4 regions of the Pseudomonas sp. GW822-FHT02D10 genome follow, and region 1 is predicted to be linked to each of the others. Evidence: predicted binding sites of a transcription regulator. Region 1 holds the regulator's gene; each other region holds the start of a gene.
The links. The regulator FliA, encoded in region 1, starts transcription of late flagellar genes. The targets are predictions, from matches to a motif close to CTAAAGTTTNNNNNNNNNNNGCCGNTAA.
Positions count from the first base shown of each region.

Region 2: the regulator FliA is predicted to act here: its motif matches at 5,959-5,986, upstream of AC1RPZ_RS00185 (methyl-accepting chemotaxis protein).
Region 3: the regulator FliA is predicted to act here: its motif matches at 1,064-1,091, upstream of AC1RPZ_RS20180 (methyl-accepting chemotaxis protein).
Region 4: the regulator FliA is predicted to act here: its motif matches at 5,667-5,694, upstream of AC1RPZ_RS06380 (flagellar protein MotY).

Region 1 covers NZ_JBXAOB010000020.1:328-7,477, reverse strand. Annotated here, with positions in the region: gene AC1RPZ_RS24210 (protein phosphatase CheZ) at 1-707, opposite strand, end outside; gene AC1RPZ_RS24205 (chemotaxis response regulator CheY) at 739-1,110, opposite strand; gene fliA (RNA polymerase sigma factor FliA) at 1,275-2,015, opposite strand; gene fleN (flagellar synthesis regulator FleN) at 2,012-2,842, opposite strand; gene flhF (flagellar biosynthesis GTPase FlhF) at 2,957-4,288, opposite strand; gene flhA (flagellar biosynthesis protein FlhA) at 4,300-6,429, opposite strand; gene AC1RPZ_RS24180 (DUF3077 domain-containing protein) at 6,772-7,068, shown strand.
Region 2 covers NZ_JBXAOB010000001.1:30,767-37,916, forward strand. Annotated here, with positions in the region: gene fapD (fibril amyloid maturation endopeptidase FapD) at 1-323, opposite strand, end outside; gene fapC (amyloid-like fimbrin subunit FapC) at 394-1,617, opposite strand; gene fapB (fibril amyloid subunit FapB) at 1,671-2,243, opposite strand; gene fapA (functional amyloid chaperone FapA) at 2,245-2,682, opposite strand; gene AC1RPZ_RS00175 (AAA family ATPase) at 3,042-3,566, opposite strand; gene pnuC (nicotinamide riboside transporter PnuC) at 3,563-4,126, opposite strand; gene AC1RPZ_RS00185 (methyl-accepting chemotaxis protein) at 4,197-5,831, opposite strand; gene AC1RPZ_RS00190 (undecaprenyl-diphosphate phosphatase) at 6,130-6,960, shown strand; gene AC1RPZ_RS00195 (DUF1294 domain-containing protein) at 6,957-7,150, shown strand, end outside.
Region 3 covers NZ_JBXAOB010000013.1:90,909-98,058, reverse strand. Annotated here, with positions in the region: gene AC1RPZ_RS20180 (methyl-accepting chemotaxis protein) at 1-994, opposite strand, end outside; tRNA gene AC1RPZ_RS20175 (tRNA-Pro) at 1,157-1,233, opposite strand; tRNA gene AC1RPZ_RS20170 (tRNA-Lys) at 1,330-1,405, opposite strand; tRNA gene AC1RPZ_RS20165 (tRNA-Pro) at 1,411-1,487, opposite strand; tRNA gene AC1RPZ_RS20160 (tRNA-Asn) at 1,497-1,572, opposite strand; gene clpB (ATP-dependent chaperone ClpB) at 1,869-4,433, opposite strand; gene pgeF (peptidoglycan editing factor PgeF) at 4,566-5,291, opposite strand; gene rluD (23S rRNA pseudouridine(1911/1915/1917) synthase RluD) at 5,288-6,250, opposite strand; gene AC1RPZ_RS20140 (outer membrane protein assembly factor BamD) at 6,402-7,150, shown strand, end outside.
Region 4 covers NZ_JBXAOB010000003.1:153,413-160,562, reverse strand. Annotated here, with positions in the region: gene AC1RPZ_RS06415 (molybdopterin oxidoreductase family protein) at 1-1,411, shown strand, start outside; gene grxD (Grx4 family monothiol glutaredoxin) at 1,509-1,850, shown strand; gene bfr (bacterioferritin) at 2,004-2,474, opposite strand; gene AC1RPZ_RS06400 (bacterioferritin-associated ferredoxin) at 2,673-2,891, opposite strand; gene AC1RPZ_RS06395 (peroxiredoxin) at 3,208-3,810, shown strand; gene rnt (ribonuclease T) at 3,884-4,558, opposite strand; gene pyrC (dihydroorotase) at 4,555-5,601, opposite strand; gene AC1RPZ_RS06380 (flagellar protein MotY) at 5,758-6,666, shown strand; gene AC1RPZ_RS06375 (argininosuccinate synthase) at 6,796-7,150, shown strand, end outside.

The DNA of each region.
Region 1 (7,150 bases):
GGACCTTCACCCTGCGAGAGATGTTTTTGCGGATCTTTTTCAGCCAGCATCGCTTCATGGTCATGTTCGATGCCCGCAAAGCGGTCGACCTGACTGGCCATGAGCACGAGCTTGAGCAGGTTGCTTTCGACTTCGGTGACCAATTGGGTCACGCGCTTGATCACCTGACCGGTTAGATCCTGGTAATCCTGAGCCAGCAGAATATCGTTGAGGTTGCCCGAGACGACGCGAGTGTCCTCCGCGCTACGCGTCAGGAAACCGTCGACACGCCGGGCCAGTTCGCGGAACTCTTCGGCACCGACTTCGCGGCGCATGAAACGCCCCCAGTCCGCGCTCAAAGCCTGGGCATCAGTGCTCAGACCATTGACCAGCGGAGTGCTGTTCTCGACCAGGTCCATGGTGCGATTCGCAGCCGCCTCGGTCAGTTTGACCACATAGGACAGGCGCTCGGTGGCATCCGTGATCTGTGAGACTTCCTCGGCTTGCGGCATGTGCGGGTCAATCTGAAAATTGACGATCGCGCTATGCAGTTCGCGAGTGAGCTTGCCCACTTCCTGGTACAGGCCGCGGTCACGGGTCTGATTGAGCTCATGGATCAATTGCACAGCGTCGCCGAACCTGCCCTTTTCAAGGCTTTCGACCAGTTCCTGGGCATGTTTTTTCAGGGTCGACTCGAAATCGCCCTGTGAAGATTCTCTTTGCTCCATAGCTCCCCCCGTGGCGCAGTGGCTCCGCACATCAACCGATGCGTTCGAATATTTTTTCGATTTTTTCTTTCAACGCCTGGGCCGTGAAGGGTTTGACCACATAGCCGTTTACACCGGCTTGAGCGGCTTCGATGATCTGCTCGCGTTTGGCTTCGGCAGTGACCATCAGCACCGGAAGATGCTTGAGCTTTTCATCGGCGCGCACATGGCGCAGCAGATCGATACCGGTCATGCCCGGCATGTTCCAGTCCGTTACCAGAAAGTCGATGCTCCCGCTGTTGAGGACGGGAATGGCGGTAATACCGTCGTCCGCCTCGACCGTGTTGGTGAACCCAAGGTCACGCAACAGGTTTTTTATGATCCGCCGCATCGTTGAGAAGTCATCAACGATGAGGATTTTCATGTTCTTGTCCAATTCGACCTCCAAGCAGTCTTAAACGCGTTCAGCACCTGAACACGCCATTCAATCAATCAGGTAGAGCACTCAACGACTGTCTGGAGCACAACGGATGAAGACCGGCACAGCTACGCCATACCTGTTTCGTTCGCAGTGTCCCCACACTGCTGTCAGCGCGCTCGCCACTCCCCCAAACGCCCCCGCAAACGGGCCGCGCACTGGCTGTGTAACTGGCTGACCCGCGATTCACTGACCCCCAGGACCTCACCGATTTCCTTGAGGTTCAGCTCTTCGTCGTAGTACAGCGCCAACACCAGTCGCTCACGCTCCGGCAAATTGGCAATCGCGTCCGCCAGTGCAGCCTGGAAACGTTCATCTTCCAGGTCGCGCGACGGTTCGAGATGAGCACTCGCGCCATCCTCGTGCAGCCCTTCATGCTCGCCGTCCTGCAACAGATCGTCGAAGCTGAACAGGCGACTGCCCAAGGTGTCGTTCAAAATCCCGTAATAATCGTCGAGACTCAATTGGAGTTCGGCCGCAACCTCGTGATCTTTAGCGTCGCGCCCGGTTTTAGCTTCAATTGAGCGAATCGCATCACTCACCATCCGGGTATTGCGGTGGACCGAGCGTGGCGCCCAGTCACCCTTGCGGACTTCATCGAGCATCGCACCACGGATGCGGATCCCCGCATACGTCTCAAAACTCGCGCCTTTGCTCGCGTCGTATTTGGTCGACACTTCGAGCAAACCGATCATGCCGGCCTGGATCAGGTCTTCGACTTGAACACTGGCCGGCAAGCGCGCCAACAGGTGATAGGCAATACGTTTTACCAGTGGCGCGTAACGCTCGATCAGTTCGTACTGCGCGTCACGCGCCGACTTCTTGTACAGGTTGTAACCGCTGGCTGTCATAGAACCGGACCCGCAGTTTGCTGCACCAGACGCTCGACGAAAAACTCCAGATGCCCACGCGGGTTGGCAGGCAGTGGCCAGGTATCGACCTTCTGCGCGATGGCCTTGAACGCCAGCGCACATTTGGAACGAGGAAAGGCTTCATACACGGCGCGTTGCTTCTGCACGGCCTTGCGCACGCATTCGTCGTAAGGCACCGCACCGACGTATTGTAAGGCGACGTCGAGGAAGCGATCCGTGACCTTGGTCAACTTGGCGAACAGGTTTCGCCCTTCCTGAGGGCTTTGCGCCATGTTGGCCAGCACCCGGAAGCGGTTCATGCCGTAATCGCGGTTGAGCAGTTTGATCAGCGCATAGGCGTCAGTGATCGACGTCGGCTCGTCGCACACCACCAGCAACACTTCCTGGGCGGCGCGAACAAAACTGACGACCGATTCACCAATACCCGCCGCCGTGTCGATCACCAATACGTCGAGATTATCGCCAATGTCGCTGAACGCCTGAATCAGGCCAGCATGCTGGGCTGGGCTGAGGTGAACCATGCTCTGGGTACCGGACGCTGCTGGAACAATACGAATTCCGCCCGGCCCCTGAAGTAATACATCGCGCAGCTCACAGCGCCCTTCGATGACGTCGGCCAGCGTACGCTTGGGCGTGAGCCCCAGCAGGACGTCGACGTTCGCCAGCCCCAGATCGGCGTCCAGCAGCATGACGCGCCGGCCGAGCTCAGCAAGAGCCAGGGACAAGTTTACTGACACATTAGTCTTCCCGACGCCACCCTTGCCGCCGGTCACCGCGATCACCTGTACGGGATGCATGCTGCCCATGTTCGTTCTTTACCTTGTCTTGCTTAGACGCGGGCTACATGACTGGCTGCGCGTTCACTTCGGAACAATGCATGGCAGGCCATCGATGTAGATACAAATCTATTCATTATTACCTCAGCCGACGCGCTTGGTCGGGCTGTGGTAGAGGTCAGCGAACATATCAGCCATGGCTTCTTCGCTGGGTTCTTCCTGCATCTGCACGCTAACGGCGCGACTGACCAACTGATGCCGGCGCGGTAAATGTAGATCATCCGGAATCCGTGGCCCGTCGGTCAGATAAGCGACAGGTAATTCGTGACTGATTGCCAGGCTCAACACTTCGCCCAGGCTCGCCGTTTCATCCAGTTTAGTCAGGATGCAGCCTGCCAGCCCGCAACGCTTGTAGCTGTGATAAGCGGCGGTCAGCACCTGTTTCTGGCTGGTAGTGGCCAGCACCAGATAATTCTTCGACTTGATCCCGCGACCGGCCAGGCTTTCCAGTTGCATGCGCAACGCCGGATCACTGGCCTGCAGACCGGCGGTGTCGATCAACACCACACGCTTGCGCAGCAGCGGATCAAGGGCTTGCGCCAGGGATTGGCCCGGGTCGACGTGAGTCACCGGGACATTGAGGATACGCCCCAGGGTCTTCAGTTGTTCCTGAGCACCAATGCGGTAGCTGTCCATGCTCACCAGCGCGATGTTCTGCGCGCCGTACTTGAGCACATAACGCGCGGCCAGCTTGGCCAGCGTCGTGGTTTTGCCCATGCCGGCAGGGCCGACCATGGCAATCACGCCACCCTCTTCCAGCGGTTCGATCTCGGGGGTGGCGATCATCCGCGCCAGGTGCGCCAACAGCATGCGCCAGGCCTGACGAGGCTCTTCAATTTCAGTAATCAGCTCCAGCAGATCGCGCGACAGCGGGCCGGACAGGCCGATGCGTTGCAGGCGACGCCAGAGGTTGGCTTGCTGCGGGCGACTACCTTGCAACTGGTTCCAGGCCAGCGAGCCCAATTGCACTTCCAGCAATTCACGCAGCCCATTGAGCTCGAAACGCATCGAGTCGAACGCTCGCGGGTCTACCCCGGCGGACGGTGCAGGCGCTGGAGCAGGACGCGGCCGCTCAGCGAAGGTCGGCTCGATCAAAGGTTCAGCTGCGGTCAGCGGCAGGCCGGCGAACAGCTGGCGATTGGTGGCGGCGCTCGCGTCACCCTCACCGTCGCCACGCAGGCTCAATTCGGCCTGAGCCGTGACGATCCGCGACTGGGTCTTGCGCAGTTCGTCTTCGAGCTCGATATTCGGCACACGTGGAGCCAGCGCCGACAGCTTGTAATCCAGGGCAGCCGTCAGCTCGACACCACCGGCGATCCGGCGATTTCCGATAATGGCGGCATCAGCGCCCAGCTCATCGCGAACCAGTTTCATGGCCTGACGCATATCGGCGGCGAAAAAACGCTTAACTTGCATAAACCACTACCTCAGCCGTTGGGCCCTACTGTCGCAACGATGGTCACTTGCTTGTTGTCAGGAATTTCCTGATACGCCAACACATGCAACCCCGGGACTGCCAGACGTCCGAACCGCGAGAGCATCGCGCGTACCGGACCCGCTACCAGCAGAATCACCGGATGACCTTGCATTTCCTGACGCTGCGCGGCTTCGATCAACGAGCGTTGCAGCTTCTCTGCCATGCTTGGCTCCAGCAAAACGCCCTCTTCCGAGCCTTGTCCTGCCTTCTGAAGACTATTGAGCAATATTTGTTCCAACCTTGGTTCCAAGGTGATCACAGGCAGCTCGGACTCAGTGCCTACAATGCTTTGGACGATAGCGCGCGATACACCAACCCGCACGGCGGCCACCAGAGCGGCAGTATCTTGACTCTTGGAGGCATTGTTCGCGATGGCTTCGGCGATGCTGCGAATATCGCGAACCGGAACCTGTTCGGCTAACAAGGCTTGCAGTACTTTGAGCAGTTGCGACAGCGAAACAACGCCCGGCACCAGCTCCTCGGCCAGTTTTGGCGAGCTCTTGGCCAGCAACTGCATGAGCTGCTGAACTTCTTCGTGGCCGATCAACTCGCTGGAGTGCTTGTACAGAATCTGATTGAGGTGAGTCGCCACCACCGTGCTGGCGTCGACCACGGTGTACCCCAGAGACTGCGCCTGCGGACGCTGACTGATTTCGATCCAGACCGCCTCCAGCCCAAAGGCCGGATCTTTGGCGGTGATGCCATTGAGCGTGCCGTAGACCTGCCCCGGGTTGATCGCCAGCTCGCGATCCGGATAAATCTCCGCTTCGGCGAGGATCACCCCCATCAGGGTCAGGCGGTAGGCGCTCGGTGCCAGGTCGAGGTTGTCACGGATGTGCACGGTCGGCATCAGGAAGCCCAGATCCTGGGAAAGCTTCTTGCGCACGCCCTTGATCCGCGCCAGCAACTGACCACCCTGGTTGCGATCCACCAGCGGAATCAGCCGGTAACCGACTTCCAGGCCGATCATGTCGATCGGGGTCACGTCGTCCCAGCCCAGCTCTTTGGTTTCCATGGCCCGTGCCGGCGACGGCAGCAGCTCCTGCTGGCGCTTGACCTCTTCCAGAGCCTGAACCTTGACGATGTTCTGCTTCTTCCAGAACAGATACGCGGCACCCGCTGCCACGGCAGCCATGCTGAGAAAGGAGAAGTGCGGCATGCCTGGCACCAGGCCCATGACTGCCATCAAACCGGCCGCCACCGCCAACGCCTTGGGGGACGCGAACATCTGCCGATTGATCTGCTTGCCCATGTCTTCCGAACCGGAAGCACGGGTCACCATGATCGCCGCAGCGGTGGACAGCAGCAGTGATGGCAATTGCGCCACCAAACCGTCACCGATGGTCAGCAACGCGTAGACCTTGCCGGCATCGCCGAAGGTCATGCCGTGCTGGAAGATCCCGACCGCCATACCACCAATCAAGTTGATGAACAGAATCAGCAGGCCGGCGATGGCGTCACCGCGCACGAACTTGCTGGCACCGTCCATCGAACCGTAGAACTCAGCCTCCTGGGCCACTTCCATACGACGCAGCTTGGCTGCCGGCTGGTCGATCAGGCCGGCGTTCAAGTCGGCGTCGATAGCCATCTGCTTGCCTGGCATCGCATCAAGGGTGAAGCGCGCGCTGACCTCGGAAATCCGCCCGGCACCCTTGGTTACCACGACGAAGTTGATGATCATCAAAATCGCGAACACCACGATACCAACCACGTAGTTACCGCCGATCACCACCTCACCGAAAGCCTGAATCACCTTGCCGGCGGCGGCATGGCCGTCCTGACCGTGGAGCATCACCACCCGGGTCGAGGCCACGTTCAACGCCAGTCGCAACAACGTGGCGATCAGCAGAATGGTCGGAAAGACCGCGAAATCCAGCGGCCGCAAGGCGTAGACACAGACCAGCAGCACGACAATCGACAGCGCAATGTTGAAGGTGAAGAACACGTCGAGCAGGAACGGCGGAACCGGCAACATCATCATTGCCAGCATGACCAACAGCAACAGCGGCACACCCAGATTGCCTCGACTGAGGTCTGCCAGGTTGCTGCGGGCACTGTTGATTAACTGAGAGCGATCCACCGGTATTCCCCGTTCCTTGAAGCAAACTTTTGACGCCTGAAGCGGGCGCAGGCCGGCTATTGCAAGAAGCCTTCCAACTTTTGCGGGGACGGGTAATAGAGAAGTCAGTGATGGCGCGCAACCTGGAGCGGGCCTGCCCGCGAAGAGGCCGGAATATTCAACGCCCATCTTGAGAATGCAACCACAAACCTGCAAAACAGCGGGAAACGTCCGACAGGTTTTCAAGGTTGCCCCTCGGAAATCGCATCACTAGTCTTCGGTGGTCGCTGCCAAATCAGCGACCGGGCCTGGAAACCCGATGAGTAAACGAGGCCGCTCTAACCAGTAAACGAGAACCTCGCCGTGAACAAATCTTCGCACCTCCACGATTTAAAAACCGCCGGCCTCACCCCCTTCTCCATCCACAACGATCAAGCCCTGTTCCGCGTCAACAGTGGCGTCCCTCTGCTCACTGCCTTGTCCCACGTCTCCGACCTGCTCCACCTCTCCAAGATGCTGGCCAAAGATGCAGCGATGGAGCGCAAAACCGACCGCTATGCCTGGGCCTCCCACTACTTGCAGGAGATGAGCAAAGCCGTCATCGATGACGTAGTGAAAGTCATAGCCGTATCGAACAACCATCAACAGGCCAAGCGTTAACTCACCCACTGCGGATCGCTCCCTCGCTCCTGTGCGGGAACGATCACCACCACCCCACTCAACAGGCCGAGCGTTAGCTCGC
Region 2 (7,150 bases), on a different contig from region 1:
ATACTTTCCACGTAACGCTTCATGTCGAGCATGGAGAAGCCCTGGACGCGAACCAGATTCTGGTCGGAGTGAGCCAGCATGCCTTCGATGACTTGTGCCTCGGTTACGTCCAGCCAATAGGCCTGGCGCAATATGGTCGCCAGGGAAGCTGCACCGCAACTGAAGTCGGTTTTCTGTTGGACCAGGTCGGCAAATTTGCGCTCACGCATGCTCTGGACCGGTTTGAAAACGACCGCTCCACCCGGCAAGACGGAAAGCGGGATTTGTCCCGCTTCGCTCAGGCCAGCCAGAAAGACCAGGAGCGCCAGGGCGAAAATGCGCATGATCGGAAGCCCTCGTGCAAGAGTGAAAAAAAGCCCCCCGAAGGGGGCTCTCCAGACTCTGGAGCTTTGTTTACAGGCAGGTTCTGCAACCGGATGCAATGGACAGCGAGTTGCTTTGCTGGTTGCCAGCACCGGCAGCCACGTTGACGCCCAGGTTGCCACTGCCACCATTCACCGAACCGTTCAGGTTAGCAGTGTTGGTCACAGGGTTTGCCCAGCCAGTTGGGGTCAGCACTTGCCAGGACACGGTGTTGCTCAAGTCGAAAGAACTGGACTCGCTGAAGCTACGAGATTTGTCTTTCGATTCGCTGCCAGATGCGTCGAACGATGTGCTGCCCGATTTGTCGATCGATACACTTTTCGATGCGCTGTGCGATGTTTTGTTTGATTTGTCGATCGATGCGCTGAGCGATGCATCGATATCCGCGTCGAAGTTCGCACTGCTGCTGCTGTGATGGCGACCCTGATTCCTGCTAGAGCTAAGGTCCACGTCCACGTCCACATCCAGATTAGCTTTCACAGCTGCGTGAGAAGCAGAGGCGCTGGCAGATTTCCAAGAGGATTTCGCATCAAAGTCCGAACTAAAGGCCGTATCAAGATGCTTGGTAAAGTCCGAAGCAGAGTGCGATGAGGAGGATTTACTGAAAGACTCATCACGGTCGACTGTAGTGGTACGCGACAGCGTATCCAGGCGGTACGTCCGATCGGCGTTGTTATACACCGTCAGGCCTGGGCCAGTTTGATCAGCACTCGCGGTTGCGGTAGCGTGCTTACCGCCAGACACAGCGATCGCCATGGTGTTTTTCTGTTGGTTAAGGTCGCCAGCAGCCATGTTGATGCCCAGGTTGCCGCTGCCGCCGTTGGCCGAACCGCTCATATTGGCGCTGTTGTTGGTGGATTGGTTGTCGACCTCGTTGTTGCGTTGGGTTTGCGTGACCTTGGCGGTTGCCACCACAGACCCGAAGACAAACGAGCCATCGCCGCTGGCAATGGCCGCAGCGTTGTCTTGTTGGTTGCCGTCGCCTGCTGCAACGTTGACGCCCACGTTACCGGAGGCACCCGTGGCCGAGTTGGTCATGTTGGCAGTGTTTTTAGTCCCTTCATTGCTGATGTAGTTGTTAGTGCTGGTTTGTTTATCTGTAGCGTTGGCAGTGGCGCCAGCATTGGTGGTGTCTTTTGGATTTACGTGATGACGATGATGATGCTCGTCACCACCCTGACCAGCTTGTGCAGCAATAGCCATTACCGCAGCGATTGCGAAAACCAGAGGCTTGATTGCCATTGTGGGTTTCATGCTGATTCTCCGTACTTTATTTTTAGGTTAAGTGTTGTTTTTTACCTTTTGGGTCAATCCGCGACCCGTACGCTCAGGGTGTTGGCCGTTCGGTTTCCCACCCCGGCGCTCTGATTCAACTGGATCACCCCACGGCTACCGGTGAAGGCCTGGTCGCTGGTAGCGACCTGGCGATGGCCAGGAGTAAGATCCGTTGAATCGGAGTTGTTGAGCAGCGCCACGTTCTGTTGCATGAGGACGCTGTCGTCGATACTTTGCGGCGTAGCACTGATGCTTATCCGCAGGGCGTTGGCTTGCTGGTTGCTGGCGCCCGAGCTCTGGTTGACCCCCAGTACGCCATTGCCGTTACTGAAGGCGTTGCCTTTAATGGCCGACTGGGCATCGATCCTGGGATCGACGTGAGTACGCAACCGTTGGCGAATCTGCGTGGTGGCGCTGGCGTCGGTGTCAATGGCGAGGGCACGGGCGTTGGCCTGTTGTTGCTGATCGCCAGCCGCCTGGTTGACCGAGAAGTTGCCTTGGTACTGGCTGCCGGAGTTGTCGATGGTGGCAGTATCGATGGCAGGAGGTTGGGCAAAGGTCGGCGCACTGCACAACATGGCCAGAATCAGCAGAGTGCGATTCATTTCAACGGTCTCCCGATAGCATTTTCAGAGCGCCCAGGCCTTGCTGGATGGTGCCGTCGATCCTGTTGGCAATACCGTTGCCGGAGCCTGCGGAATGTCCTGCGGACAAGCCGGGCAGCTGTGACTGAGCGTTGATGTTGCCGCTCAGCGTGCCGGTGGCTTGAGTGATCGTGCCGGCGATGCTTGCACCGCTGCTGATACCGGAAATGTCACTGTCCGATAATTCGTTGGTTGCACTGATGACTTGCCTGGACGGGTTGGCATTGACGGTCAGGGGGTTAGGGTCGGGAACCATGGGGGGGCGAGTCGCGTTACGCGTTTGGACTTCCCGCTGGATGACGATGATCCCATCGGCGGCGTGGGCAGGCAGACTGATGACAGAGCTGAACGCACATCCGAACAGCAGGAGGCGGATAAAGCCTTTATCGATTGTCTCCACGTCGGCACTCCCTCTTCTTTTGTGCGCTGGCCTTGGTCAGCGTTGTGAAGGAGCGAGCAGAAGCTGTGCCGCTTTCTATTTATTGATTGAATTCAATAGGTTAGGAATTCAGGCAGGAGATGGGATGTTTGAGCTGTATCAACCGTGAGACAAGATCTGCCGTCGAGAGTCAGCCATACCTGTCGAATAGCTCTAAATCAAGTGTTTGCGGCCGGGTGTACCAATGACTTAACAGTCAGCATGACAAGAGGATGAAGGCCCTTGATATGGGCTGTTGCGCCGCACTGGGGTGTTTCAGAAACGGACATATAAGCCCTGAACACGGGGGAAATCGGGGGGAAGTCCTGATGGGGATGCCGTCACGGCGTCAGCAGTTGCCCCACGGCAGCCAATGCCTGGCGACGGCGCTCGACCCAGTCGCCATTGATGATCTGTAGTTTTTGCTGGTGCTGTTCCAGCCAGGTTTTTGTTGCGTTAAAGAACGCCAGACGCCGACTCGGATCCGGCTGGCAGCGTTGGCCGTCATCCGTCCAGTCAACCGATTCGGGAGAAAGCAGCAGGTGCAGGTCGTAATGCCTGGCCAGCAGCGCCTCTTCGATCCATGCGGGGCATTCGCCAAACAGGGTTTGGCTCCACAGCACATTGCTCAGCAGGTGTGTGTCGAGAATCAGCAGCGCAGGGCTCTGGGCTCGAGCGCTGTCTTCCCAGGCCATTTGACCACGGGCAATCTGCGGGATATCGGCAAGGCAGGTATCACGAGGGTTCTGTTCAATGAAATAGCGGACGTATTCACCTACCAGTAGCCCGCCAAAATGGCGTTGAAGCTCTGCCGATAACCAGCTTTTGCCGCTGGATTCCGGGCCGGTGAGTACCAATACTTTCATGCGCGCAATGCCGGATGGGCCTGCCATTCGCGCCAGCCTTGCACGGCGATCAGCGTAAACAGCCCATAAAGTGCGGCGGTCAGGTACAAGCCCTTGTAGATGAACAGCCCGACGAAAATCACATCGACGGCAATCCACAGCGGCCAGCATTGCAGGCGTTTTTGCGCCATCCACAGTTGCGCCACCAGGCTGAAGCCGGTCAATGCCGCGTCCAGCCAGGGCTGAGCGGCGTCGGTCCAATGGGCCATGGCCGCGCCCAGCAGCAAACTGCCGACGGCACCGACGGCCAACCCCACCCCCATCGAGCGGCCGTCCAGTTGCGTGACTTGCCGTCCATCATGCGCTTTACCGGCGCGGGTCCACTGCCACCAGCCGTAGAGCTGCAAACCGGCGTAGATCACCTGCAGCAGCATGTCCGAATACAGCTTCACCTCGAAGAAGATCCAGCTATAGAGCAGCACCATGACCAGCCCGATCGGCCAGCACCAGGGGTTCTGTTTGACCGTCAACCAGACGGCAATCACGCCGAGTGCGGCGGCAAACAGTTCAAGCCCTGACATGAGGGTTCCTTGGTGAAGTTGAAAAGGGCGCCGATTGTAACGGCACAAGAATCACCTTGTACCGTGCGACCTACACCCGAAATTGACGCAACAGGCCATTCAACTGTTCACTGAGCTCTTTCAAACGCACGCTCGCGACGCTTGACTGCTCAGCGGCCAACGCGGTGCTGTGAGACAAGCCCGCGGCCTGGGTGACGTTGTGGTTGATGTCCTCGACCACATGCGCCTGCTGCAGGGTTGCGCTGGCAATCGAAGCGTTCAGACCGTTGAGGTTGCGCAGGGCCTGGCCGATCGCGTTCAGGCTGGCACCGGCCAACCCGGCCTGTTCAATGGTCAGCTGCGAGGCACGACTGCTGTCGCCGATCACTTTGACTGCCGCCTCGGAATGGTTCTGCAAGCGCTCGATCATTGACTGGATTTCAGCCGTGGACTTTTGCGTGCGCTGTGCCAGCAGCCGGACTTCATCGGCCACCACCGCAAACCCCCGTCCTTGCTCACCGGCGCGGGCCGCTTCAATGGCCGCATTGAGCGCCAGCAGGTTGGTCTGTTCGGCGATCGAGCGAATCACTTCGAGCACGCTGCCGATCTGTGTGCTTTCAGCGGCCAGGGTACGGATAACCTCAACGGCTTGATCGATGGTGCTCGACAGCTGATCGATCTGCTGCAAGCTCCCATCGATGTTCACTTGCCCCTGTTGTGCCTGAGCTTGCGCATCGCGCATTTCGCTGGCGGCGTGTTCGGCATTCCTGGCCACGTCCTGCACGCCATAGGTCACTTCATTGATGGCGGTCGCCACCAGTTCCATTTGTTGCGATTGTTGCTGGCTGCGCGCCTGGGCTTGGGCTGCATCGCTGCCCAAGTCGCTGGATGACTGCCCCAGGGCACTGGCGGACTGTTGCAGCTGGCTGATGACCAGACGCAATTTTGCCGTAAAGGCGTTGAAATGCCGCGCCAATTCGGTCACTTCGTCCTGTCCGTGGGTATCAAGGCTACGGGTAAGATCGCTTTCACCGCTGGCGATGTTGGCCATGGCGTTCACGGTTTCCTGGAGCGGGCGCACGATACTGCGCGCAATCAGGATCACCAGCAGCGCCATCAACACGGCGATAGCAAGCCCGGCGAACGATGCTTGCCACACCTGTGCGTAGAATTCGGCCTGCATGTCATCGATGTACACACCCGAACCAATGACCCAGCCCCAGGGTTCGAAGAGTTTTACGTAGGAGGTCTTCTGGACCGGCATGCTGGCGCCGGGTTTCGGCCAGCGATAGTCAACCATGCCGGCGCCTTTGGCCTTGGCGATGACCACCATTTCGTTGAACAGCGCGAAGCCGTCCGGATCCTTGATCGAGGAAAGGTTCTGGCCTTCGAGTTTCGGATTGGTCGGGTGCATGACCATCACGGGCGTCAGGTCGTTGATCCAGAAGTAGTCGTTCTGGTCGTAGCGCAAGCCGCGCACCACGCTCAAGGCCTGCTTCTGCGCCGCATCGCGGGTCAGGGTGCCGGCGGTTTCCAGGCCGTGGTAGTAGGCCAGAATGCCACTGGCCGTCTGCACCACATGTTGGGTTTTTTGGGCCTTGGCTTGATACAGGTCATCGTGGATCTGCTTGAGCATCAGCACACCCAACGTCAACAGCATCAGCACAGCCACAATCAAGATGAGCCACAAACGACGGCTGATCGACACACTGCGCAAGCTATCCATAACCTTGTTACTCCGGTTTCTTGTTCTTGTCATAAACGATCACCCGCATTCAGGCACGCTTTTGCTGCCAAGCCAACCCTACTCAAGTCCAATTACGGCGCAGCGTTATTCAGGCATGTCTGATAGGATTTCGGCCGCGTCAGCAGAAACCTGAATTCACGCTGATTTCTCAGGAGATTTTTACTGTTTTGCGAGGATCTTGCGTGCGTCGTCATTCAGCTACGCTGGCTGATCGCAGTAAGTGATTAACTATTTTTAACGAGGGCATGCCTTGGAGGCATTGCTTCATGGGGGATTGATGGATCTTTGGACCGCCGTTCAGGCTTTGATTCTTGGCATTGTAGAAGGACTGACAGAGTTTTTGCCCATCTCCAGTACCGGGCACCAGATTATCGTCGCGGATTTGCTCAACTTCGGTGGCGAGCGCGCGATGGCGTTCAACATCATCATTCAGCTCGGCGCAATCCTGGCCGTGGTCTGGGAGTTTCGCCGCAAGATCCTCGACGTGGTGACGGGCTTGCCCACGCAGCGCAGCGCCCAACGGTTTACCGTCAACCTGTTGATCGCTTTCATGCCGGCCGTGGTGTTGGGTGTGATCTTCGCCAACGTGATCCATAAATATCTGTTCAATCCGATTACCGTGGCGACGGCGCTGGTGGTGGGCGGAATCATCATGTTGTGGGCTGAGCGTCGCGAGCACTCCGTGCACGCCGAAACTGTCGACGAGATCACCTGGAAAGACGCGCTGAAGGTCGGTTTCGCCCAGTGTCTGGCGATGATTCCCGGCACTTCGCGCTCCGGCTCGACGATCATCGGCGGCTTGTTGTTCGGCCTGTCGCGTAAAACCGCCACCGAGTTTTCGTTCTTCCTGGCCATGCCGACCATGGTGGGTGCCGCGGTTTATTCCGGCTACAAGTACCGCGACCTGTTTCAGGCCGCTGACCTCCCGGTGTTCGCTGTCGGCTTCATCACTGCGTTTGTTTTCGCAATGATCGCGGTCAAGGGCTTGCTGAAGTTCATTGCCAGCCACAGCTACGCAGCGTTTGCCTGGTACCGCATCGCGTTCGGCTTGCTGATTCTGGCGACCTGGCAGTTCGGTTGGGTCGACTGGGCAGCCGCCACATCATGATCGAGCCACGCAATGGGCGCGGGATTCAAAACCCGCGCCTCAAAGGCCTGGTGTTCCTGATGCTGTGCGCCTTGCCGGTTTTTGGCTCGATACTTCTAGGGTGGCGCGGGATTTCGCTGATTCCGCTTGCGGCCTACGCCGTTGTCAGCCTGCTGGCGTTCTTGCTGTACTGGAGCGACAAGCGCAAGGC
Region 3 (7,150 bases), on a different contig from region 1:
ACTCACTGGACTGGCGGGTCGCATCGGAAGTCGACACCGCATTGCGCGCGACTTCTTCCACGGCGGTGGTCATTTCGTTGACTGCGGTCGCCGCCTGTTCGATCTCGTTGTTCTGCTGTTGCAGGCCCTGAGTGCTGTCGAGAGTCACCGCGTTCAACTCATCCGCCGCCGTGGCCAATTGCGTGGCCGAACCGCTGATGCCTTGCAGGGTTTCCCGCAGGTTTTGCTGCATGGTCGCCAGCGCCTTGAGCAAACGGCTGACTTCGTCGTTGCCATGGGTTTCGATGGGCTGGGTCAGGTCGCCCCGCGCCACGTTTTCGGCTGCATTCAGCGCATTGGTCAGCGGGCGCACGATGCTGCGGGTCAGCAACATGGCGAGTCCGACGGTGGCCAGAGCGGCCAAACCGATGAACAGGCTGACAATCAGGCGCGAGGTTTGGTAATGCGCTGCGGAATTCTGGCTTTCAGTGGCGACCTGTTTGGCGAACAGTTCTGCCAGGTCATTGAGCTGCTTGCCGGAACCGTCGACCACGGTTTTCATGTCGACCAGCAGCAGCTTGGTCAGCTCGTCACGCCGACCTTGCTCGGCCAGGACGAAGGACTGGGCGATGCCCGAACGATAGGCCGCGAAGGTTTTTTTGAACTGGTCATACAACCCTTTGCCTTCGGCGGTGGTGACCAGCTTATCGTAGGCGGCGATCTTGTCGCCCAGCTCCTTGTCGCGGGTGTCCATCTGGCTGCGGTACTGCGCAATGTTCTTCAGATCCGGATCCAGGGCCATGCGCAGAGAAATGGTACGGATGCGCAGCATGATCTCGCGGATCTCGTCGCCACCACGAATGCTTGGCAGCCACTGATTCTCTACCGCGACCTCACTGTCGCGAATGCTCGACATCTGTCCCAGCGCGAACACGCCGAGCAAGGCGACCAACACCGCAATAAGGGCAAATCCCAACGCTGCGCGAGGCGCGATATTCAACTGACGAAGCAACATAACGAGCGCCCTTTTTCTTGTCGTGGCTTGAGTAAAGGGGCGTTACTGCGGCAGTCCCCCGTCAGCAGGTTATCGGCAAGTTGTACGATGACTTGAAGGCAACGGGGATTTTTCAACAGGCAAAAAAAATCCCCGTATCTTTCGATACGAGGATTTTTAATATGGTCGGGGTAAGGGGATTCGAACTCCTGACATCCTGCTCCCAAAGCAGGCGCGCTACCGGACTGCGCTATACCCCGGTAAAAAAAAGGAACCCTTTGAAAGGCTCCTTCTTCGATCAGCGCTTTTGGCCTCTGATCTTAAGATTCGATTCCAGCGCTAACTGGTTTCAAAAATGGTGGGTCGTGTGGGATTCGAACCTACGACCAATTGGTTAAAAGCCAACTGCTCTACCAACTGAGCTAACGACCCAAAAATGGTCGGGGTAAGGGGATTCGAACTCCTGACATCCTGCTCCCAAAGCAGGCGCGCTACCGGACTGCGCTATACCCCGGTTTGAAATTGGCTCCGTGACCAGGACTCGAACCTGGGACCCAATGATTAACAGTCATTTGCTCTACCGACTGAGCTATCACGGAACTACATATTTCAATTACAACTGTGAAGCTTGCTTCATCTCTTCGACTCGTTCGCATCGCTGCGTTCGTGTGTCTGAGGCGCGCTATTCTACAATCTTAAACACCTCTGTCAACCCCCTAAATTGCTTTCAAGACAATGATTTGCAACTTATTTCAGATTTCTCCTTGGGGAGAAGAAACCGTTGGGGCGACTTACTGCGGGGCGCACTTTACAAGCCTTTTCCTTACAGTTCAACACCCTAAGAAAAAAAAGGCCCCGCGATGCGGGGCCTCCTCCATTAGCGTGCAGCGAACGCTCAGTTGAAAACGATTTCGTCGTTCGCAACGGTGGCCGTCACGGTGGCGCCTGGCAGGAAGCTGCCGGACAGAATCAACTGAGCCAGTGGGTTTTCGATCCAGCGCTGGATCGCTCGTTTGAGCGGCCGTGCGCCATAGACCGGGTCGTAACCCACCGCAATCAACTTATCCAGCGCCTCGCTGCTCAACGTCAGTTTCAGCTCACGCTCTACCAGACGGCTGCGCAGACGACCCAACTGGATCTCGGTGATGCCGGCAATCTGATCACGCGCCAACGGCTCGAAGATCACCACTTCGTCGATCCGGTTGATGAACTCCGGACGGAAGTGCGTCGACACCGCATCCATCACCGCCGCACGTTGCGCCTCACGATCACCGACCAGTTCCTGGATCTGCACTGAGCCCAGGTTGGACGTCATGACGATCACCGTATTGCGGAAATCCACGGTACGTCCGTGACTGTCGGTCAGGCGACCATCTTCCAGCACTTGCAGCAACACGTTGAACACGTCCGGGTGGGCCTTCTCGACCTCGTCCAGGAGGATCACCGAATACGGCTTGCGACGCACCGCCTCGGTCAGGTAACCGCCCTCCTCATAGCCCACGTAGCCTGGTGGGGCTCCGATCAGCCGCGCCACGGAATGTTTCTCCATGAACTCGGACATATCAATGCGCACCATCGCCTCTTCGGTATCAAAGAGGAACTCGGCCAAGGCTTTGCACAACTCGGTTTTACCGACACCCGTCGGGCCGAGGAACATGAACGAACCGCTCGGGCGATTCGGGTCGGACAACCCGGCACGCGAACGCCGCACAGCGTTGGCCACCGCCACCACGGCTTCGTTCTGGCCGATCACGCGTTGGTGCAACAGGCTTTCCATTTTCAGCAGCTTGTCGCGCTCGCCTTCGAGCATTTTCGACACTGGAATGCCGGTCCATTTCGACACGACTTCGGCAATCTCTTCTTCAGTCACCTTGCTGCGCAGCAACTGATTTTCGCTCTTGCCGTGCTGATCGACCATTTGCAGGCTGCGCTCCAGATCCGGGATCACCCCGTACTGCAACTCGGCCATACGGTTGAGGTCGCCTTTGCGGCGGGCGGCTTCCAGTTCCTGACGGGACTGTTCGATTTTCTGCTGGATCTGCGCCGAGCCCTGCACTTCGGCTTTTTCCGAATTCCAAATCTCTTCGAGGTCCGAGTACTCACGCTCGTGACGAACGATTTCTTCCTGGAGCTTTTCAAGACGCTTCTTCGCCGCTTCGTCGTCTTCTTTCTTCAGCGCCTGAGATTCAACCTTGAGTTGAATCAAACGCCGCTCCAGACGATCCAGCACTTCCGGCTTGGAGTCGATTTCCATGCGAATACGGCTGGCCGCTTCGTCGATCAGGTCGATGGCCTTGTCCGGCAACTGACGGTCAGTGATATAGCGATGGCTCAGCTTGGCGGCCGCAATGATTGCGCCGTCGGTGATCGCTACCTTGTGGTGAACCTCGTAGCGCTCTTTTAGGCCACGCAAAATCGCAATGGTGTCTTCTTCACTCGGCTCGTCCACCAGCACTTTCTGGAAGCGCCGTTCAAGGGCCGCGTCCTTCTCTATATATTGGCGATACTCATTGAGCGTGGTCGCGCCAACGCAATGCAGCTCGCCACGGGCCAGTGCCGGTTTGAGCATGTTGCCGGCGTCCATCGAGCCTTCGCCTTTACCGGCGCCGACCATGGTGTGCAGCTCGTCGATGAACAGGATGATCTGACCTTCCTGCTTCGACAGCTCGTTGAGCAGGGATTTCAGGCGTTCTTCGAACTCGCCACGGTACTTGGCACCGGCAATCAGCGCGCCCATATCCAGCGACAGCAGGCGTTTGCCTTTCAGGCCATCCGGCACTTCGCCGTTGATGATGCGCTGGGCCAGGCCTTCGGCGATCGCGGTTTTACCCACGCCAGGCTCACCGATCAGCACCGGGTTATTCTTGGTGCGGCGTTGCAGGACCTGAATGGTCCGGCGAATTTCATCGTCACGGCCGATCACCGGGTCGAGCTTGCCTTCTTCGGCGCGCTTGGTCAGGTCGACAGTGTATTTGTCCAACGCCTGACGCGATTCTTCGTGATTGGCGTCATTCACTGCTTCGCCGCCACGCAGGTTGTTGATCGCGTTTTCCAGGGCTTTCTTGCTGACGCCCTGACCGAGCAGCAACTTGCCGAGCTTGCTGTTCTCGTCCATGGCGGCAAGCAGCACCAGCTCGCTGGAGATGAACTGGTCACCCTTCTGCTGGGCCAGGCGATCGGCCTGGTTGAGCAGACGCGCCAGGTCCTGCGACATGTTCACGTCGCCGGTGGGATTCTGGATTTTTGGCAGATGGTCGAGCTCTTTGCTCAACTCTTTGCGCAGGCTATTGATGTCAAAACCTGTTTGCATCAGCAGCGGTTTGATCGAGCCGCCCTGCTGTTCAAGCAGCGCTTGCATCAGGTGCACAGGCTCAATGCCGGGATGATCGAGGCCGACAGCCAGGGATTGAGCATCGGATAAGGCTAACTGTAATTTGCTGGTTAAACGGTCTATACGCATTGGTCACCTTCCTAAATGGGCAGGCCGGAGCGATAAATACACCTTAATGAAGAAAACCTGCCAGATACCCCACTAGATGCGGTCGATTCTGGGAGTTTCAAGCGTCATACAGTTGATGTAGATCAGGAAAGTCTAGCGTTCCAGCCAGACCAGGGAGGCAAACCGACCAGTGCGAGGACTGCGGCGGTAAGAAAAGAAGCGTGGATCGGTCACCGTGCAGAAGCCGCCACCGTACACGGCAGTGACACCGCGGGCTGCCAGACGCAGGCGCGCCAGCAGATAGATGTCGGCCATGAACTTGCCGGCGTTGTGGCTTGGGACGAAGGCCTGACCGGTTTCCGGGAGTTGCTGGACAAAGACCTCGCGAACTTCCGGGCCGACTTCGAAGGCTTTCGGACCGATGGCCGGGCCGAGCCAGACGAGCACCTCGGCAGGGTCTACGTCCAGGCTTTCGACGGTTGCCTCAAGCACACCCGCCGCCAGACCGCGCCAACCGGCATGAGCGGCGGCGACGCGAGTACCGGCGCGATCACAGAACAATGCGGGCAAACAGTCGGCCGTCATTGCCGCACAGGCGATGCCCGGCGTGGCAGTCCAGCTCGCGTCAGCCGTCGCGACCGTAGTCGGGTCGGCATGGGCCACGGCAACGCCGTGAATCTGTTGCAACCAGGCCGGTTGAATAGAGAAGTGTTCAGTCAGACGTAGGCGATTCTCGGCGACAGCCGCAGGGCTGTCCTCGACATGATCGCCCAGGTTGAGGCTGTCGAACGGCGCCAGGCTGACGCCGCCCGCCCGGGTGGTGACGCAGGCTTTCACCCTGGCCGGCGCGGGCCAGTCAGGAATCAGCCAGTCCATCATCCGATGAACGCCTCACGGTCTTGCTTGAGCAGCGACAGCAACCAGACGAAATCGTCCGGCAGTGGCGATTCCCAGCTCATGCGCTTACCGGTGGTCGGGTGATCCAGCTCCAGGAAACGCGCATGCAGCGCCTGACGCGGGAAGTGTTTCAGCGACTCAACCATGGTCACACTGGCTGCCGGCGGAATACGGAAACGGCCGCCGTAGGCAGGATCTCCGACCAACGGAAAGTTGATGTGGGCCATGTGCACGCGAATCTGGTGCGTACGACCGGTTTCCAGCTTGACCCGCACGTGAGTGTGGGAGCGGAAACGCTCGAGCACGCGGTAATGACTGACCGCCTGCTTGCCGCCTTCCATCACCGCCATGCGCTGACGCTGCTGGCCGTGACGACCGATCGGCGCGTTGATCTTGCCGCCGGCGGTGACCACACCAATCACGATGCATTCGTAGATCCGGCTGACGCTGCGGCTCTGCAACTGTGTGACCAGCTGCGTCTGCGCCTGAATGGTCTTGGCCACCACCATCAGACCGGTGGTGTCCTTGTCCAGACGGTGCACGATACCGGCGCGCGGCACATTGATGATATCCGGCACGTGGTGCAGCAAGGCGTTGAGCAAGGTGCCGTCGGCGTGACCGGCAGCAGGATGCACCACCAGGCCCGCAGGCTTGTTGATCACCAGGATGTCGTCATCTTCATAGACGATGTCCAGGGCGATGTCCTGAGCAATCCATTCTCCTTGAGCTTCCTGCTCGGCAGTCAGCTCAAGAATGGCGCCGCCGTGAACGATGTCTCGCGGGCGGATGACCGCTCCATCCACAGTCAGGCGGCCGTCTTTGATCCAGGCGGAAAGGCGCGAGCGCGAGTGCTCAGCGAATAATTGTGCGGCGACTTGATCGAGGCGTTGGCCGCCCAATTCGGACGGCACCTCTGCGCGAAGTTCAATTTTATCGGACATGCTCAGACTAGGCGTCGGCACAGCCTTTGGTTTCGGCTGCGCGCTTGTGGTTAAATACGGCGTCTTTTGCCCCGAGGCTATTCAACGGGGTACTCATCATAACAGGACGGCCCCGCCCAAGACAGCGGCCGTCATAGGGACGCAAGCCGCCATGCAAGTGAAACACCTGCTGCTGATCGCCATCCTCGCATTGACCGCTGCTTGCTCATCGAAGGAAGTCGTCGACGAAAACCTCAGCGAGGTCGAGCTGTACCAGCAGGCTCAGACCGACCTGAACAACAACAGCTATACCAGCGCCACAGCCAAGCTGAAGGCTCTGGAATCGCGTTATCCGTTCGGTCGCTACGCTGATCAGGCTCAACTCGAACTGATTTATGCGAACTACAAGAACGCCGAGCCTGAGGCTGCCAAGTCGGCCGCCGAGCGTTTTATCCGTCTGCACCCGCAGCACCCGAATGTCGATTACGCGTACTACCTCAAGGGCCTGACCTCCTTTGACCAGGACGTCGGCCTGCTGGCGCGCTTCCTGCCGCTGGACATGACCAAGCGTGACCCGGGCGCCGCACGTGACTCCTACAACGAGTTCGCCCAGCTCACCAGCCGCTACCCAAACAGCCGCTACGCGCCAGACGCCAAGCAACGCATGATTTATCTGCGTAACCTGCTGGCGTCCTACGAAATTCACGTAGCCAACTACTACCTGACCCGTCAGGCGTACGTTGCAGCGGCCAACCGTGGTCGTTATGTGGTGGAAAACTTCCAGGAAACCCCTTCGGTCGGTGACGGCCTGGCGGTGATGGTCGAGTCCTACCAGCGCCTGCACCTGGACGAGCTGGCCAACTCCAGCCTCGAAACCCTGAAGCTCAACTACCCGAAGCACCCGACCCTGGTCGATGGCCA
Region 4 (7,150 bases), on a different contig from region 1:
GTTATTCGGCTTGCTCAATACGTTGTTCGCTGAAGGTCTGACCCGCGAGAGTCATTTGCCAGTAGACGGGCTGGAAGAGGTTCGCCAGGCCGTCGCATCCTTTAACGCTGAGGCCATGAGCCCGCTGTGTGCCGTGCCGGCCGAGCAAATTCGTCAGCTGGCACGAGACTTCGCCAGCGCGAAGACCGCCGTGTGTTATGGCCGTATGGGTGTTTCGACCCAGGCGTTCGGCACCTTGTGTCATTGGCTGGTGCAGCTGATCAATCTGGTCACCGGCAATCTTGATCGGGTGGGCGGCGCGCTGTGCACCGAGCCTGCGGTTGACCTGGTGGCGTCCACCTCGGGCGGGCATTTCAATCTCTGGCAAAGTCGAGTATCTGGTCGTCCGGAATACGCCGGTGAGTTGCCGGTGTCGGCGCTGGCCGAAGAGATGCTCACCGAAGGCGAAGGGCAGGTGCGGGCATTGATCACCGTGGCCGGTAATCCGGTGTTGTCGACGCCTAATGGCCGGCAGCTGGAGCAGGCGCTGGACGGGCTGGAATTCATGCTCAGCATCGACCTGTATATCAACGAGACCACGCGTTACGCCGACCTGATTCTGCCGTCGACTTCGGCGTTGGAAAACGATCACTACGACACCACGTTCAATATGTTCGCGGTGCGCAACGTCAGCCGTTTCAATCGGGCAATCCTGCCCAAGCCCGAAGGCGCGCTGCACGATTGGGAAATTTTCGTCGGCCTGGCCCAGGCCTTTGCCGCGAAAACCGGCAAAGAGCTGAAGCCGACGATGACCCCGGCGAAGATGATCGACCTCGGTTTGCGAGCCGGGCGCTATGGTGATGCGTCGCCGCACAAGCTGTCGGTGGCGAACTTGTTCGATCATCCTCATGGGGTCGACCTTGGCGCTCTCCAGGCAAACCTGGCACCGCGTCTGAAAACCGCCAACCAGCGCGTGCAGGCGGCGCCACCGGAGATCCTGGCTGACCTGGCGCGATTTGCCGCGTTGCAAGCGCCGCCTGCCGATGAACTGTTGATGATCGGTCGTCGCCATGTGCGCAGCAATAACTCATGGATGCACAACTATCACCGTCTGGTGAAAGGCAAGCCGCGTCATCAGTTGCTGATGCACCCGGACGACCTCTCCAGTCGCGGGCTCAGCGATGGGCAACGGGTGCGGGTCAGCTCGCGGGTCGGGGTGATCGAAGTCGAGGTGCTGAGCAGCGTCGAGATGATGAAAGGCGTGGTCAGCCTGCCGCACGGTTGGGGCCATGCCCGGCCAGGCGTGCAGATGACCATTGCCATGGGGCAGCCGGGCTCCAGTGCCAACGATCTGACCGATGAGCGCCAGCTCGATGAGTTGTCCGGAAATGCGGCGCTCAATGGTGTTCCGGTGACTGTTGCGGCGGCGTAAGCATGTCTGTCGGGGAGACCGAGCATGGCGCTCGGCTTTCCGTTACAATGCGTCACCGTGCCGACAACTGAGTCGGAAAGTTCAGCCGAGGTGCTCCATGGATATCATTGAAACTATTAAAGAGCAGATTGCTAACAACACCATTCTGCTTTACATGAAAGGCTCGCCGAATGCCCCACAGTGTGGCTTCTCCGCGAAAGCCGCTCAGGCCGTCATGGGCTGTGGTGAGAAGTTCGCTTACGTGGACATCCTGCAGAACCCTGAGATCCGTGCCAACCTGCCAAAGTACGCCAACTGGCCAACCTTCCCGCAACTGTGGGTCGGTGGTGAGCTGGTCGGTGGTAGCGACATCATGACTGAAATGGCCGCTGACGGTTCGTTGCAGGCCACGATCAAAGCGGCTGTCGAAAAAGCCGCTGCTGCCAAGACCGAAGCCTGATCCCGGCAGGCTCCTTGCAGGAGCTGCCGAAGGCTGCGATCTGTTGATCTACACGATGTAAAAAAGCCCCGCATCTAGTCAGAGAGCGGGGCTTTTTATTGGGTTCGGAAGTTATGGCGGCGCTGCCAACAAGATCGCAGCCTATGGCAGCTCCTACTCGCCCATCTGCGATTGCAGATAGTTCTCAAGGCCGACTTTATCGATCAGGCTCAGTTGAGTTTCCAGCCAGTCGATATGTTCTTCTTCGGATTCGAGAATATCTTCGAGCAGTTCACGGCTGCCGAAGTCACCGACGGTTTCACAGTGAGCGATAGCGACTTTGAGGTCGGCATGGCCAGTGCGCTCGATAAGCAGGTCGCACTCAAGCATTTCCTTGGTGTGCTCGCCGATGTGCAGCTTGCCCAGGTCCTGGACATTCGGCAGGCCTTCGAGAAACAGGATGCGCTTGATCAGCTTGTCCGCGTGTTTCATCTCGTCGATGGATTCGTGGTACTCGTGCTTGCCGAGCTTGTTCAGGCCCCAGTCTTCATACATGCGGGCATGCAGGAAGTACTGATTGATCGCGACCAGCTCATTGGCAAGAATCTTGTTGAGGTGCTGGATGACTGTGATGTCGCCTTTCATGTGGGGTCCTGCCCTTTAATTACCCTATAGATGGCGAAGTTTGAGCTTGGTAGTTGTTAGTGTCAAACCTAAGTTATTGAATACTATATGAAAATTAATCGAAATAAGAATGTTTGTGTTCCGCATCCTAACGCTAAGCGATTGAATTACGGGCATAAAAAAACCGGACATTAAGTCCGGCTCTTTAGAATATTTTATTTACGCTGCCGAAAATTCTACAGGGTAGGGGATCGCCGCCTGGCTCAATTGCAATTCGGCCAGGGTTTCACGGACCATTTGCTTGGCAAGGCAGGCGCATTTGCCGCATTGGCTGGCAACGCCGGTGGCTTGGCGTACCTCGCGGTAGCTGCAGCAACCTTCATAGATCGCATCGCGGATTTTTCCGTCGGTGACGCCAGTGCAGAGGCAGACATACATAAAGTGAGAACCGTCGTGGGTTATGGCTCAATTGCGACGGATCTTAATGTTAACGAGAATGATTGTCAAAGTTGTTTCTACACGCTTTGCGCCAGAGCAGCGACTGCCTGACGAACGGCATGACACGGCTCGGGATCGTGTCATTAAATCTGCGCCGAGGTTTTTGATGCTGTTGTAAAAAGCGCTAAGGACTGGTCAAAAACGCGGTGTATGATGGCCGGTCCTTGCGAAGGGTACTCGATTCATGAGTCTGTCGTTTATCTGCGACAGACTGGATCGATACCGTTCTTCACGCCACCACACCAGGAGATATCCAATGAGCGTACTCGTAGGCAAACAAGCCCCTGACTTCACCGTACCGGCCGTACTCGGCAATGGCGAAATCGTTGACAGCTTCACCCTGTCCTCGGCCATCAAAGGCAAATACGGCCTGGTGTTTTTCTACCCACTGGATTTCACCTTCGTCTGCCCGTCCGAGCTGATCGCTCTGGACCACCGCATGGCTGACTTCAAGGCTCGCAACGTTGAAGTGATCGCTGTTTCGATCGACTCGCACTTCACCCACAACGCCTGGCGCAACACCCCGATCAATGCCGGCGGCATCGGTCAGGTTCAGTACATCATGGCTGCTGACATGAAGCATGACATCGCCAAGGCCTACGACGTTGAGTCCGAAGGCGGCGTGGCTTTCCGTGGCGCATTCCTGATCGACGACAAAGGGGTTGTTCGCTCGCAGATCGTCAACGACCTGCCACTGGGCCGTAACATGGAAGAGCTGATTCGTCTGGTCGACGCCCTGCAATTCCACGAAGAGCACGGCGAAGTTTGCCCAGCCAACTGGAAAAAAGGCGACAAGGGCATGACTGCTTCGCCAGAAGGCGTTGCGGCTTACCTGACCGAGAACGCTGGCAAGCTGTAAGCCACGCGTCAGGCATAAAAAACCGGCCGCTGAGGCCGGTTTTTTTATGGGCGGGATAAATCCAGCGACTGAATCAGTCGTTGAAATCTTCCCAGCCGCCCATTTGCTTCCAGCGATTGACGATGCCGCAGAACAGATCGGCAGTCTTCTCGGTGTCGTAGCGTGCCGAGTGAGCCTCGCGACCGTCGAAGTCGATGTCGGCAGCCTGGCATGCCTTGGCCAGGACCGTTTGACCGTAAGCCAGGCCGGCCAGTGTCGCAGTGTCGAAGCTGGAGAACGGGTGAAACGGATTGCGCTTCATGTCCAGGCGCGCGACGGCGGCATTGAGGAAGCCCAGGTCGAAGCTGCTGTTGTGGCCGACCAGGATCGCCCGCTTGCAGCCGTTGGCCTTCAGCGCCTTGCGCACGCCACGGAAGATGTCGGTCAGAGCCGTCTCTTCACTCACGGCCATGCGCAGTGGGTGATCGAGCTTGATCCCGGTGAACTCCAGCGCGGCGGCTTCGACGTTGGCGCCTTCGAACGGTTCTACACGGAAGAAGTAGGTGTGATCAGGGAACACAAAACCTTTTTCGTCCATGCTGATGGTCGTGGCGGCAATTTCCAGCAAGGCGTCAGTGGCACAGTTGAAACCACCGGTTTCAACGTCGACGACGACTGGCAGATATCCACGGAACCTGGCTGCCATCGGGTGGCGTGAACCACCGCCACCTGAACCTTCCTGTTCGTCGTCGAAATGGTCTTCACTCACGCGTGTTCCTCCAGCAGGCGCCAGCGCAGTTTTTCACCGGCGCGCAGCGGGATGACAGTCAGCTCGCCGAACGGCAGGCTGGTTGGGGCGGTCCATTCTTCGCGGACCAGGGTAATGCGATCGGTGTTCACCGGCAGGCCGTAGAAGCGTGGGCCGTTGAGGCTGGCGAAGGCTTCGAGCTTGTCCAGCGCATTGCGCTGTTCAAAGGCCTCGGCGTACAGCTCGATCGCTGCATAAGCGGTGTAGCAACCGGCACAGCCACACGCCGCTTCTTTGGCGTGCTGGGCGTGCGGGGCAGAGTCGGTGCCCAGGAAGAACTTCTCGCTGCCGCTGGTGGCGGCGTCAAGCAGGGCGACCTGGTGCGTATTGCGCTTGAGAATCGGCAGGCAATAGAAGTGCGGACGAATCCCGCCCACCAGCATGTGGTTGCGGTTATACAGCAGGTGGTGAGCGGTGATGGTTGCGCCAACATTGGCCGAAGCCTCGTTGACGAACTGCACGGCATCGCGGGTGGTGATGTGTTCGAACACCACTTTGAGCGTTGGGAATCGCTCCACGACCCGACGCATGTGCTCGTCGATGAAGATTTTTTCGCGGTCGAAGACATCAACGTCGCCACGGGTGATTTCACCGTGAATCAGCAAGAGCATCCCGACCTCGGCCATGGCCTCGATCGCAGGGAAGATCTTGTCGATGCTGGTAACACCAGAATCCGAGTTGGTGGTCGCGCCAGCCGGATACAGCTTGGCGGCATGAACGAAACCGCTGGCCTTGGCCGCGCGAATTTCGTCGGGTGTAGTCCGGTCGGTCAGGTAGAGCACCATCAACGGTTCGAAACGGCTGCCGGCCGGGCGCGCAGCGAGAATACGCTGGCGATAGGCGTCGGCTTCAGCGGCGTTGCGCACCGGTGGTACCAGGTTAGGCATGATGATGGCGCGACCAAAGGTGCGCGCGACATCCGCGACAGTATTGGGCAACACAGCACCATCGCGAAGATGAATATGCCAGTCGTCGGGACGCAGCAGGGTCAGGCGGTCGGACATTGGGGATTCCAGGCGGGTCAAACTCAAGCGAATGCTACCGGAAAAGACTCTTCCAGGCACTCGCTATCAAGTTTTGCAGCAAGCAACCGATATGACAAAGGTATGCCGTAATCATGTGTGTCGGTCTTTTTGTTGTAGAAGCCAGTGGAGCCTCCCGTGCGCCAGCGTTATTTAGCCTTGCTCAGCGTGTTTGCCAGCCTTCCTGCGATGGCGCTCACTTTCCAGACACGTCTGGAGAGCATCGTGTGGACGGTCGAAGGCGACAAGTTCGAATGTCGCCTGGCCCAGCCGATTACCGATTTCGGTTCGGGCGAGTTCGTGCGACGCGCAGGCGAGCAGGCAACCTTTCGTCTGAAGACCTACAACCCAATGATTGCAGGCGGTTCGGCGACGTTGCTGGCCGCCGCGGCGCCTTGGCAACCGGGGCGCGGGGATATCAATCTGGGTTCGGTCAAAGTCGGCAGCGGTGATGTGCTGTTCTACAGTTCGCAGCTCCAGGCCGGACGCCTTATCGGCGGATTGATGGATGGTCGCAGTCCGCTGATTCGTCATTATTCGCGCGATGGCGGTGTGTCGGAAGTCCGTTTGTTGCCGGTCAGTTTCAGCAAGGCCTACGCCGATTATCAGGCGTGTGTCGCCAAGTTGCTGCCGATGAATTATGAGCAGGTGAAGCAGGCTGAGGTTGGTTTCCCGGGCGGTGGTATCGATCTGGACGCGCAAGCCAAAGCCAAGCTGCAGGTCATGCTGACGTTCATGAAGGCCGACCCGACGGTCAATCACATCGAACTCGACGGCCATTCCGATAACAGCGGCAATCGCCTGACCAACCGTGACCTGTCCCGGCGCAGGGCGCTGGCGGTGATGGACTTCTTCAAGGCCAATGGCATTGCGGAATCACAGATCACGATGCGCTTTCACGGCGAACGTTATCCGTTGGCCCCTAACACCAGCACTGCCAATCGGGCCAAAAATCGCCGGGTTAACGTTCATCTTGAACGCGTCGCACCCACCGACAAGCCGGCTCCGCAAGTCAGTTCGACAGGCACCGCTGCGACGACCTCCTGAACCGGCTGAAATCGTCGCTCGCTCGACATAATCTGTCGCTTCGTCATCATAAGCTGTCGCGCCTCTGTAATTTATCCTCTCGCAGCGGTAGACTTCTTGGCTTTCCGTAGAACCCCGTGGAGTGATGGCATGGCGGACGTAAACAAGGTCGTTCTGGCGTATTCCGGCGGCCTGGACACTTCGGTGATCCTCAAGTGGCTGCAGGATACTTATAACTGTGAAGTGGTGACCTTTACCGCTGACCTGGGTCAGGGTGAAGAGGTCGAGCCGGCCCGCGCCAAGGCACAAGCCATGGGCGTAAAAGAAATCTACATCGACGATCTGCGCGAAGAATTCGTGCGTGATTTCGTTTTCCCGATGTTCCGCGCCAACACCGTTTACGAAGGCGAGTACCTGCTGGGTACTTCCATCGCTCGTCCGTTGATCGCCAAACGCCTGATCGAAATCGCCAATGAAACCGGCGCTGACGCCATTTCCCACGGCG